4 regions of the Thalassospira sp. GB04J01 genome follow, and region 1 is predicted to be linked to each of the others. Evidence: predicted binding sites of a transcription regulator. Region 1 holds the regulator's gene; each other region holds the start of a gene.
What was found. Region 1 encodes PhoB, which activates phosphate uptake and scavenging genes when phosphate is short. Its sites were predicted from a motif close to TNTCATAAAACTGTCA; they were not measured.
Positions count from the first base shown of each region.

Region 2: the regulator PhoB is predicted to act here: its motif matches at 1,808-1,823, upstream of phnC (phosphonate ABC transporter ATP-binding protein).
Region 3: the regulator PhoB is predicted to act here: its motif matches at 1,963-1,978, upstream of AMM48_RS18225 (HAD family phosphatase).
Region 4: the regulator PhoB is predicted to act here: its motif matches at 1,841-1,856, upstream of phnD (phosphate/phosphite/phosphonate ABC transporter substrate-binding protein).

Region 1 is NZ_CCDX020000008.1:268,751-271,889, forward strand. It holds gene AMM48_RS06410 (cation:proton antiporter) at 1-902, shown strand, start outside; gene phoB (phosphate regulon transcriptional regulator PhoB) at 971-1,669, opposite strand; gene phoU (phosphate signaling complex protein PhoU) at 1,687-2,409, opposite strand; gene pstB (phosphate ABC transporter ATP-binding protein PstB) at 2,433-3,139, opposite strand, start outside.
Region 2 is NZ_CCDX020000012.1:535,308-538,446, forward strand. It holds gene phnD (phosphonate ABC transporter substrate-binding protein) at 1-816, opposite strand, end outside; gene phnC (phosphonate ABC transporter ATP-binding protein) at 888-1,733, opposite strand; gene AMM48_RS13765 (Ldh family oxidoreductase) at 2,037-3,029, opposite strand.
Region 3 is NZ_CCDX020000017.1:61,295-64,433, forward strand. It holds gene AMM48_RS18220 (FGGY-family carbohydrate kinase) at 202-1,800, opposite strand; gene AMM48_RS18225 (HAD family phosphatase) at 1,994-2,773, shown strand; gene AMM48_RS18230 (FadR/GntR family transcriptional regulator) at 2,828-3,139, opposite strand, start outside.
Region 4 is NZ_CCDX020000019.1:100,446-103,584, forward strand. It holds gene fumC (class II fumarate hydratase) at 1-829, opposite strand, end outside; gene AMM48_RS19860 (DeoR/GlpR family DNA-binding transcription regulator) at 969-1,766, opposite strand; gene phnD (phosphate/phosphite/phosphonate ABC transporter substrate-binding protein) at 2,001-2,969, shown strand; gene phnC (phosphonate ABC transporter ATP-binding protein) at 3,047-3,139, shown strand, end outside.

The DNA.
Region 1 (3,139 bases):
TCATTTGGCTGATTGCGCTGATTGGCACGAAAACGGGCCTTCTGTTTGTTCTGGCATTGATGGCCCGCTTTGAAAAAGGGTCGGCGTTGCGTGTTGGCATGAGTTTGGCCGCCGGCGGCGAGTTTGCCTTTGTCATGCTGGCACTGGCCGCACAAAATGGCGCGATTGCGCCAGATCTTGTCGCGGTGATGATCCCGGTGGTTGCCCTTTCGATGGCGTTGACCCCGACATTGATGACCATCGGGCAACGCATTGAAGAAAAGCTCCATCCCAAAGAAGACGACCAGCTTGGCCCGATTGAAGCCGAAACCGAGGGGCTCCAGCAGCATGTTCTGGTCATCGGGTGCGGACGTGTTGGTCGGGTTTTGGCGAGATTGTTAAAAACCCGCAACATTCCCTATGTGGTTCTTGATAGCGATGCACTACAGGTTTCACGCGGGCGGGCCGAAGGATTACCGGTGTATTTTGCCGATGGGTCACGACCGGAAACATTCCGGGCTGCGCACACAGACGAAGCAAAAATTGCGGTCGTTGCATTGGGAAACCCGCATGCGACCGAAAAAGCCGTTGCCCTGCTCCGTCATTACTATCCGCATTTGAAAATCTTTGCCCGCGCACAGGACATTACCCATATCGGGCCGCTGTCGCGCAGTGGGGCGGATGCGGCCATTCCCGAGGTGCTTGAAACCGGGTTGCGGCTTTCAGATCATGTGTTGGCGGCCTGCGATGTGCCGCAAGAAGAAATTGATGCCGAAATCGCCAAGTTCCGACGTGCTGACATGTTGCTGATGAATGAGCTGGCCCCGCGTACGCAGCGCCGCAAGGCCGAAGCGGCAGGCTCGGCTAAGCCTGCGTCTGGCTCTGGCCCCAAAACACCAAAAGCCAAAAAAGACGGCAAATAAACCAAAACCCCCACGCAAAACGCGATGGGGGTTTCTATCTTCAGGTCGCCAAAACAGGTTTGGGTGAACTACGCAGCGGTTTCTGAGTCCAGTGCATAGCCCGCCGCACGCACGGTGCGGATGATGTCGCGGGTCCCTTTGACGTCATTAAGCGCCTTACGCAGACGGCGGATATGGACATCAACTGTGCGGGTTTCGACATAAATGTTCGGGCCCCAGACCGCGTTAAGCAGTTGTTCGCGTGAGAAAACCCGGCCCGGATGCTCAAGGAAATAGCGCAGCAGACGGAATTCCGTCGGACCCAGATGGATGGCCTTGCCATTGCGGCTGACACGGTGGGCGGCGAGATCCATTTCGATATCGGAATAGATCAACTGCCCTTGTGGTTGCGCCGGACCGGACCGGCGCAACAGCGCACGAATACGGGCCAGCAATTCGCCAATGGCAAACGGCTTGGTGACATAATCATCGGCCCCGGTATCAAGGCCGCGAATGCGATCGCCTTCTTCACCGCGCGCGGTCACCATGATCACCGGCACATCGCGGCTTTCAGGTTTACGGCGGATCTGACGGCAGACCTCAATCCCCGACATGACCGGCAACATCCAGTCCAAAAGAACCAGATCAACATGGGTTTCGGCCATGATTTTCAACGCTTCGTCACCGTCCCCGGCTTCGACAACCTGCATCCCCTCGCGTTCGAGGTTGTAGCGCAACATGGTCACGATTGCGGCTTCGTCCTCGACGATTAGAACCGTTGGGTCCATCTTCCTATGCTCCAGTGTCACTCATTCGGTTCGACAACAGCAAAGTTTGCTGCATCGTTTTTTGGCCGACCATCTGTCGGCAGGTCTTCGCCTTTGATCCGATAGTAAATCGTCTCGGCGATATTGGTCGCATGGTCGCCAATCCGTTCAATGTTTTTGGCAATGAACAGCATGTGCGTCGATGCGGTAATGTTACGCGGGTCTTCCATCATGTAGGTCAGCAATTCGCGGAACAGCGAATTGTACATGTCATCGACTTCCTGATCGCGGGCCCAGACACGCTGTGCCTTTTCCGCATCGCCTTCGATATAGGCGTCAAGAACGTCCTTGATGATTTCCTGTGCCAGACGCGCCATGTTCGGGATGACCTGAACCGGGCGGATCGGCGGGATCTGATTAAGGACCTGGGCGCGCTTGGCGATGTTTTTCGCAAGATCGCCAATTCGTTCCAGATCGTTTGACAGCTTCAGGGTTGTCACCACCTGACGCAGATCGTCTGCCATCGGCTGACGCAGGGCCAGCAGACGGACAGCAAAATCCTGAACTTCCTGTTCAAGCATATCAATACGATGATCGGAAATAATGACCTTTTCAGCCAGTTCCGAATCGCGTTTGACAATGGAGCGGATTGCAGAGATCAGCTGGCTTTCCGCAAGCCCGCCCATCTGCGAGATGATGTTGTTCAGACGGGTCAGTTCCTCGTCGAACGAACTCACGATATGTGTTTTGTCGTCAGCCATTTAAATCGCTCTCCTGCGGGCGCTTAACCGAAGCGGCCGGTGATGTAACCCTTGGTGCGTTCGTCTTTTGGGTTGGTGAAAATCTGATCGGTTTCCCCAACTTCAACCAACTTTCCAAGATGGAAGAAAGCCGTGCGTTGCGACACACGTGCAGCCTGCTGCATGGAGTGGGTCACAATCACGATCGTGTAGTTCGAACGCAATTCATCAATCAATTCTTCGACCTTGGCAGTCGCAATCGGATCAAGTGCCGAGCACGGCTCATCCATCAGGATGACTTCCGGGCTGACGGCAACCGCGCGTGCAATGCACAGGCGCTGTTGCTGACCACCGGAAAGTCCGGTTGCCGGCGACTGAAGACGATCTTTGACTTCCTTAAGCAAGCCCGCACGTTCGAGCGAGGTCATGACGATTTGATCAAGCTCATCGCGCGAATTGACCAACCCATGGATCCGCGGGCCATAGGCCACATTGTCATAGATGGTTTTCGGGAACGGGTTTGGTTTCTGAAACACCATCCCGATGCGCGCGCGCAGCTGAACAACGTCGATGCGTTTGTCATAGATGTCGCGGCCATCAAGGGTGACTTCGCCTTTGATGGTAACACCGTCAATCGTATCGTTCATGCGGTTCATGCAGCGCAGGAACGTTGATTTACCACAGCCCGACGGGCCGATCAGAGCGGTGACCTGACGTTCGACGATATCAAGATTGACATCAAACAGCGCCT
Region 2 (3,139 bases), on a different contig from region 1:
AACCTTGTTGGCTTCTTCAACATTGCCAAGGCGACCGTAGCCCAAGAAGAAGGCCTTGATTTCAGATTTCAGTTCACGCGACAGGTCTTTACGATACACCATCGGATCAGACGGGATCAGCGGCGAGGTCCAGATTACTTTGACCTTGTCGGTGATTTCAGGCTTGACCATGTTGGTCCGTGCAAGCTGCTCGGAGTTGTTGGCAGCAACATCAACCTGTTTGTTGGCAGTCGCCATCAGGTTGGTTTCATGGTTCGCATTACGAACGGTCTTAAAGCAATCTTTCGGGTCAACGCCGTTCTGTGCAAAGACATAATAAGACGGCACGAGGAAGCCCGAGGTCGAGTTCGGATCGCCAATACCAAAGTTCAGCGAACCATCGCATTTAAGCATGTCGGCAAGCGTGTTGAGTTTGTCGTTATCTGCCTGCGTGATGATGTGGGAATAATACCCGTTCGTGCCATCGCTTTTGGACGTCTGAACGAAGACTTCACCGCCTGCACGGTCAACGGCTTCCATTGCGGATTTGTTACCAAACCAACCAACGTGAACCTTACCAAAACGCATGCCTTCGATGATACCGGCATAATCCGGGGCAAAGAATGCGTCGACTTTTTTGCCAAGCACTTCTTCCATATCATCGATCATCGGCTGCCACTGAGCTTTCAGGTTGGAACTCGACTCAGTCGAGATAAAACCAAAAACGATGGTCTCCGGATCATTTTCAAGCGGTTTGAAATCAACATCGGCCTGGGCGAAGCCCGAAGCGAGCATGCTTGCTGCAAGTGCAACAGACGCAATTGTTTTACGGATCATAAGAAGTCCCCTGTCATATTTGATTTAGACATGAATTCAAAAAGGTAAGGCAGTTCACATCAGTGACCCGGCTAGCTGGTCGCCACAGCCAGATCCTTTTTCGCAACCGGCTCGGCCACGGGCTTTGCCGTGTCATGAGAACCATCTGCAAAAAGCTCGGAAGAATATTCACCGTAAAGTTCTTGGAGGAACGCCGGTGTCAGTTGGCTTGACGGCCCGTCAAACACAACTTCACCATCGCGCATGGCGATGGTGCGTTTGCAATAATCCTTGGCGTAATCGACTTGATGAAGAGATACGATCACAGTGACGTTGTCTTCGCGGTTTACGCGATCAAGCGTATTCATCACCTTGCGCGATGATGCCGGATCAAGCGACGCAATCGGCTCGTCAGCCAAAATAAGACGTGCACCCTGTGTGATTGTACGCGCAATTGCCGCACGCTGTTGCTGACCACCGGAAAGATGACGGGCTTTTTTAGTGGCATGACCATCGATGCCAACACGTGCCAAGGCACTCATGGCGCGCATGCGTTCGGATTTTGTAAACATGCACAACGACCCGCGCCATGCTGGCACACGTCCCAGCATCCCCATCAAAACGTTGGTCAAAACCGTCAAGCGGCTCACAAGGTTGAATTGCTGGAAGATCACACCGATGTCGGCGCGCACCTTGCGTGCACCACGGGAAATCTTGCCATTTTCCTGAATGGTCTCGCCAAAGACGGCAATCTTGCCACCATCACGGTCCCCGCGCAGCAACCCGGCAATATGGCGAATAAGAGTGGATTTTCCCGAACCGGATGCGCCAATCAGCGCCACCATTTCACCTTCCCGAACCTGGAGCCTGACATTATTCAGCGCACGCTTGTCACGGGAAAAGCTTTTGTTCAGTCCGGATATATCTACAACCAGCATCAAGAATTCGCCTGCATATGTTTCGCTGGAGGATGAAACTACGCGTGAACGGCGACTCTATGGTGACACTGATGTTACAGTTCGATGATTACGGAGGCCTAATTTGCCCGACAACAATTAAACTTGTCTATACATCAAGTATTTTTAGAATTGAAAACCAGGATATGAAAAATAGAAACTGTCATACTCATATTTACATATGAATGTGACCACTAAAAAAGATCGAACCATAAAATAATGATCGCGAAAAACCACATAAATATAAGTAAACATCCTCAGCCATACGGCAAAAATGGTCAATTTCTATATTCTATTGATTGCATCCATGACGTCTTCTTCAATCTCTACCCCGTCGTATTCTGCCTTCTGTCTAACCGACTTACCGCGCCGCCCCGGAAGTCGTACACCTTCTTCGGCGGCAATTTCATTGGCAATGCTGGCAAGGTGATCTGCAATATCGGGCCCACCGGTTGCTACGGGATCAATGGCAATGATCATTTGTCCCAGAGCAGGAGGCTTGCCCTTATCATCAAACAGCGATGATGACTGATGACCAAACTGTGCCCCGGTAAGACCCGCTGCCAAAAGCTCAACCATCATGGCAAGTGCGGCACCCTTTACCCCGCCAGCAGGAACCATGGTGCCCTCAAGGGCCTTCGCCGCATCGGTGGTCGGATTGCCATCTATATCGACCGCCCAGTCATCGGGAATTGAAACACCCTTTTGTTTGGCCGCCATGATCTTTCCGCGCGCGACCTTGGACAAGGCAAGGTCAATCACAATCGGGTCACCGGCATTCCCAACCGGCACACCAAAAGCAATCGGGTTGGTTCCAAACATTGGGCGGCGCCCACCCCATGCCGCCATCGCAGCCGGTGCATTGGCAAACATCATCGCCGCCAGTCCCTGCTCGGCCAGTCGTTCAACCGTCAGCCCCATAACCCCCGCATGATGTGATTTGTGGATGGATGCAATCGCAATCCCCTGACGACGTGCCATTTTGGGCAGATGTTTAACCATCAAATCCAAAGCCGGATAGGCAAAACCAAACTGCGCATCAATCCGCAAGACGCCCGGTGTCGGCATTTGCATTGTCGGTATGGCAAAGCCATTGACCTTGCCTGCAAGTGCCTGAGCGCAATAGGCGGGCACACGACGAAATCCATGCCCGCCCTGCCCGGATGCCTCGGCTGCTACCAGTGCTGTCGCAACGGATTCTGCGTTGTCTTTACTGACCTTTGATCGGATCAATGTATCACTGACGAGCGCATGCGCATCGGACAGGGAGATTTTCATAATGAGGTGACCTTGGACTTGGATGTTCTGTCATGACGGGCAGGATCCATATCATAGCCAAATCAGCTCATATTGCGCAAAGGCGTTTTCATTTCAGTATGTGGATTATG
Region 3 (3,139 bases), on a different contig from region 1:
TGAAAGGCATCGCGCCGTGACGGTGCAGATATTTAAATCTGCATGATCCCCCGACCCCGCCGTTGCGCGTGCGAAAGAAAGGGCCGATGCAAACGCATCGGCCCTTTTGTTTTGACCCTATCCAAAAGAGCCGTCAAGCAGCTTTTGGATAGGCCGGAGGATCAATGAGCAACCCGTGGGGCCTAATACCCCGGATTTACTTTAGTTTTTACTGATTTCGTCAAGTGCCTGACGCTGGGTGTGCATCATGTGGAAAATGGCGTATCGACGGTCATGGTCCGCCTTGGCCGTTGGGTCGGGGGCGTAGGATGTTTCGTTGCCCGCCATTTTGCGTGCCGCCTTTGCAAGGCCGTCGATGCCATCGGCATCATCAAGCGCACCCGCCGCCAGCATGGCCGACCCCAGCAATACAGGTTCCTGACAATCAGACATCACAACCGTGCATCCGGTGACATCGGCATAAAGTTTGACCAGAACGGCACTTGCCGTATGTCCGCCGCTTAGGTGGATGTGGGTGATGTCATATCCGGTGTCATTTAGCGCATCGATGATGTGGCGCGTACCATAGGCAATCGCACAGGCGGTTGCCCAATACAGCTTTAAAAAGCTTTCTTCGCTTTGATCAAGTGTCAGCCCGGAAATCACGCCAAGTGCTTCGGGGTCGGCCAGTGGCGACCGGTTGCCATGAAAATCAGGCAAAACATGAAGTCGCGGCGCCAGATCGGTTTGATGCCCCATCATCGGCAACAGCTTTTCACCGGCCAGCTTATGCGCGTCTCGGCCCATGTCATGGGAAAACGGATGCATCGCAACAATGTGGTCAAGTAACGCGCCCGTGGCCGACTGCCCGCCTTCGTTCAGCCAAAGCCCCGGTGCAATCGCACCAAAATACGGCCCCCAGACGCCTTTAATAAAGCGCGGTTCGGATGATAGTGCCATGTGGCAGGTTGATGTACCGGCAATCATCGCAAAATGCTGATCAAGGTTGCCATCAAGATATTCGCCAAGTGTGCCAAGTGCACCGGCATGGGCATCAATCAATCCGGCCCCAACCACGCAATTTGTCGTCAGACCAAGATCATTCGCACCTTGTTGCGACAGCGTGCCGATCCGGTCGCCAACCGCAAGCGCCTTGGTATCGATCCCGGTTTTTTTGTTGAAATCATCAAGGCCAATAACCGACAGAAAGTCACGATCCCAAGGATCATCCTGATGGGCAAGGTGGGTCCATTTGCACGTTACTGTACAACATGACCGCGCGGTGTTGCCGGTTGCGCGAAATGACAGGAAATCGGCCAGATCATAGGCCGCACCCATCTTGTTCCAGTGATCAGGGTGGTGGCGTTTAAGCCACATCAGTTTGGGCACTTCCATTTCCGGGGACATGGTGCCACCGATATATTCAAGGACCCGTGACCCGGTGGCGGTGCATTCCTCAGCCTCGCGCACCGCACGGTGATCCATCCAGACAATGACATCCCAGTTATCTGGCCCATTCGGGGTCACGCCAAGCGGGCGGTTGTCCTGATCGCGGACGACCAGTGAACAGGTCGCATCAAACCCGATGGCGGCAATCTGGTCGGCGGAGGAGGCCGATTGGGCCATGGCATCACGAACCGATTGGCAGACGGATTGCCAGATATTTTCCGAATCCTGTTCGACAAAATCGGGCTTTGGACGGTTCATGGCAATCGGGTGGGCTGCACTTCCAAGCAGCTTGCCATTGGTATCAAAGACACCTGCGCGCGCACTTCCGGTGCCAACATCCACACCAATAAAACGGGTTTCGTTGTGGCTCATGTGGGTCTTTTTCCTCCGCTTTTCCCGGCTGACAGACGTTTTGACGGCCGCCGGTTATTCTTTTGGTTTGGCATTTGGCAGCTGATTTGATCAAAAGTTCAGTTAATGGTCAAATGTTCATTTTTGTTGACGGTTAATCGGATCATTCGATAGGCTGATGGCAATCATATAAATGTAACAAGCCAGGTTTAACATGGCCTCAGAAAATGAGACTGGAAACGGTACTGGAAACGAGACTGTAAACGATCAGGCAAGTGGATCTGTTCCTTCGGGGGCAGCGATCCGAGAGCTGTTTGCTGATTGTGATGCCGTTCTGTTTGATTGCGACGGCGTTCTTGTCAACAGCGAGCCGATCTCGCTTGCGACACTTGTCGATGTGCTTGCCCATTTTGGCGCGCCATTGACATTGGCGGAAGTCGCCGCCCGCTTTACCGGGCGGTCAAGTTCAGCCCCGATTGATCATATTCGCGATGAAACCGGCAAGGACATTCGCGATCAGTTCAAGCCGTTTTACTATGACCTGCTGTTTGCCCGCTATGATCATGAACTTGTTAAAATCGACGGGATTGATAGCGTTCTGGCGGCGTTGAAAAAACGTCAGCTTGGATTTTGCATTTCATCAAGCAGTTCCATCGAACGTCTGGGAAAAACCATGGATGTCACCGGACTTGGTCCGTGGTTTGACGGGCGGATTTACAGTGCCGACTTTGTTGCCAACGGCAAACCGGCACCGGACCTGTTTTTATATGCCGCCGATGACATGGGGTATGCTCCCAATCAGGCTATTGTTGTTGAAGATTCCGTTGCCGGTGTGACGGCGGCCGTTGCTGCGGGCATGAAATGCATCGGCTTTGTTGGCGGTGGCCATTATGCCGATGATCGGGCAAGGGCAGCCACCCGGCTTTATGACGCCGGGGCGGATATTGTGCTGTCCGATATGATGGAACTTTCCAATGCCCTTGGTGAAGCTTAACTGCGCTATCTGAAGCTACCCCATTCCTGAGCACTTGGATTTGGGAGTGCAGCCTTATCGCTGGGTCAGAAGTTTCTGATAGCGGGTTTGGCTTTGGCTAAGATGGGCGCGCATTGCTTTGCGCGCACTGTCATCATCACGCGTTGCAATGGCATCATAGATGCAGCGATGCTCCCCCAATATCATCTGCATATAGTTTTTCTGATCTTCGACTTCGGGCGGGCGGCGGCGAAGCTGCGCGCGCGGGATGGTTTTGTCGCCAAGATGTTCAAGAAACTCGGCATAACGGCGGTTGTTGGTGGCCGCGGCAATCGCACGGTGGAATTCAAAATCGGCCAGTTCCGTTGGTTCGCCCCGGGTGGCGGC
Region 4 (3,139 bases), on a different contig from region 1:
AGGCGTCATGGGCGGCCAACGCTTCGAACTTGTTTTGGGCGGTTTCAAACGCAATGCCGGTAATGTCGGATGTCTGCTTGGCAAATTCGACATCAAAGCCCTTTGGCGCATTCAGCCCGGTGCCCAATGCGGTCCCGCCCTGTGCGAGTTTACGTAAACGTTTCATCGCATCATCAATGCGGTCCAGACCAAGTTCAATTTGCATGGCATAGCCGGAAAATTCCTGCCCCAGTGTCAGGGGTACGGCATCCTGCATATGGGTTCGGCCAATTTTCACGATATCGGCAAATGCTTTTTCCTTGGCTTCAAGGGTACTGCGCAGATGCTTTAACGCCGGTTTGAGGGTTTCTTCAATCTCAACCACGGCTGCAATATGCATGGCCGCCGGGAAACTGTCGTTCGATGATTGCCCACGGTTCACATGGTCATTGGGATGGACAGGATCACGCAGCCCCATCGGTTTACCAAGGATTTCACAGGCGCGGTTTGCGATCACTTCGTTGGTGTTCATGTTGGTCTGGGTACCCGACCCTGTTTGCCAGACAACCAATGGAAAATGATCCAGCAACTTGCCATCAGCAACTTCGCGCGCCGCCGTTTCAATCGCACTTGCAAGCTCCCCGTCCAGATTTCCAAGCGCGACATTGGCCCGTGCTGCGGCAAGTTTTTGAATACCGAAGGCCTTGATCAACGCGTCTGGCATCCGCTCCCCGCCTATGCGGAAATTCTGGGTGGAACGCTGTGTTTGCGCCCCCCAATACCGGTCTGCGGGCACATCAATGGCCCCCATGGTATCTTGCTCGGTACGGGTGGTCACTTGATTGGTCACGATAGAAATCCTCCGTGTCAGAAAACAAACTGACCGGGGCGGGAAACCCGGCACGGCAATCCTCTGGGTACTGCCATTTGGGGAATATGGTCTGGAACCTACCGTAACGCAAATCCGATTGAGACCAATTCTTAAGATGTTAGGCGATCTTCGTTTGGGCGTCCTGCCACGTCACAAGCTTGACGCCAGAGCGGTGAAGCTGCGAGATGGTTTTCTGCGACGGTACCAGATCCGTGATGATCCCGGTCAGGGCCTCAATCGGGGCGACATTTTCAAGATAACGCTGATCAAATTTGGTGTGATCCACCATCAACCAGGTTTCGTCAGACCGTTCCATCATCGCACGTTTGACCGCAACCGCACGCCGGTTTACATCACTAAACCCCTGCCAGGAAACACCCGACGCACCGATAAAGGCGATATTGGCGTGAAACCGGCGCAGGAAATCAATGGTGTCGCTTCCGTACACGGCATTTTCGCGAACATCAAAAACGCCCGGACACATAACCACATCATCACGGTCGGCCACATCGCCCATGCCATGAACCACCGCATAACAGTTGGTGATAAACGTACGTGCCTGCCTCCCGCCATTCACTGCAAGATACGGTGCAAGCTGGGCCACTGTTGATCCGGCATCAATCATCACAACATCACCCGGGCGCACCAGATTGGCCGCAAGCATACCAATACGGTCCAATCCGGCCACTGCGGCTGATTGACGTTCGATCAGGTCAGGCTGATGCCCCATGGGCCGCGCCGATGCCCCGCCGAACTCGCGCTTGATCAAGCCATCTTCGCTTAACGCATCAAGATCACGGCGAATGGTTTCGGTCGCAACGTCGAATCGCTCCGCCAATGTGGCAACTCTCACATGTGGATGGAGCTTGAGTTCCTGCAGAATGCTTTGCTGGCGTTGTTTTTTTCCAATTCGCAAAGCAATTCCTCCCCCAATACTGGCGTTTTACCTGACCTACGGAGCACTTTAGCAATATTGATGGAAACCTTTTGTTACAGTTTTGTGTTGATTTCCAAACTTTTTCAAATTCATAATGTTGGGAAAAGCAACAACAACAAAACCACAAAACCACAAAATCGCTGGGAAAACCCGGCTTTCATAGGGAAGAAAGGTCACAACATCGTGTTTTCACATTCGAAAAAAACAGACACATTGAAGCTCACCACCTTGCTCGCGGCAATCGGTATGATTGGCATGGCATCCGCCCCGGCTCATGCGGCGGATGATTGCATTGCGCGTGGCGATCTTGATCAGATCTATTGCGATATGGATGGCGATCTGGTTGCAGATGCACCGGCTGCGGATCAGCTGGTTGATCCTGATACCCTCGTCTTTGCCTATACCCCGGTCGAAGACCCTGCGGTTTATGCCGACATCTGGAACCCGTTCCTTGAACACCTCGAAAAAGTCACTGGCAAAGATGTTCACTTCTTTGCAGTTCAGTCGAACTCTGCCGAAGTTGAAGCCATGCGTTCGGGCCGCCTGCATGTTGCCGGCTTCTCGACCGGACCGACCCCGTTTGCGGTAAACCTTGCCGGTGCGGTTCCATTTGCCCTGATGGGTGCGGACGATGGTCGTTTTGGTTATACTCTTCAGCTTTATACCCGCACCGACAGCGGCATTGACACGGTTGCCGACCTTAAGGGCAAGCGCGTTGCGCACACCTCACCGACCTCGAACTCGGGCAACCTTGCTCCGCGTGCACTTCTTCCGGGTCAGGGCATCGTTCCTGAACAGGATTACGAAGTTGTCTATTCCGGCTCGCACGACCAGTCGATCCTTGGCGTTGTGGCGGGTGACTATGACGCTGCCCCGGTCGCATCCGAGGTGGTTGAACGTATGGCGCAGCGTGATCTGTACGATCCCAAAGAAGTCAAAATCATCTACGAGAGCAAGCCTTTCCCGACCACCTCGTTCAACTATGCCCACAATCTGAAGCCTGAACTGGTCGAGAAAATCAAAGAAGCCTTCTTTACCTTCGACATGAAGGGCACTGCCCTTGGCGAAGAGTTCAAAGGTGTCTCGAAATTCCTGCCGATCACCTATCAGGATGACTGGGCGGTTATTCGCGAAATTCAGGCTGCCAATGGTGTCAAATACACCCCTGACAACCTGAAATAATTCACACCATCGCACACCACAGCAGGGCCTGATTATTTCGGGCCCTGCAATGGCCCATTTATATCCGGGGTAACGCAATGCTGCGTATCAAAGAACTCGTAAAACGCTATGGCGACGAAAAGGCAGTGTTGAAAAACCTGAACCTTGAAGTGCCGGGCGAAAGTGTCGTT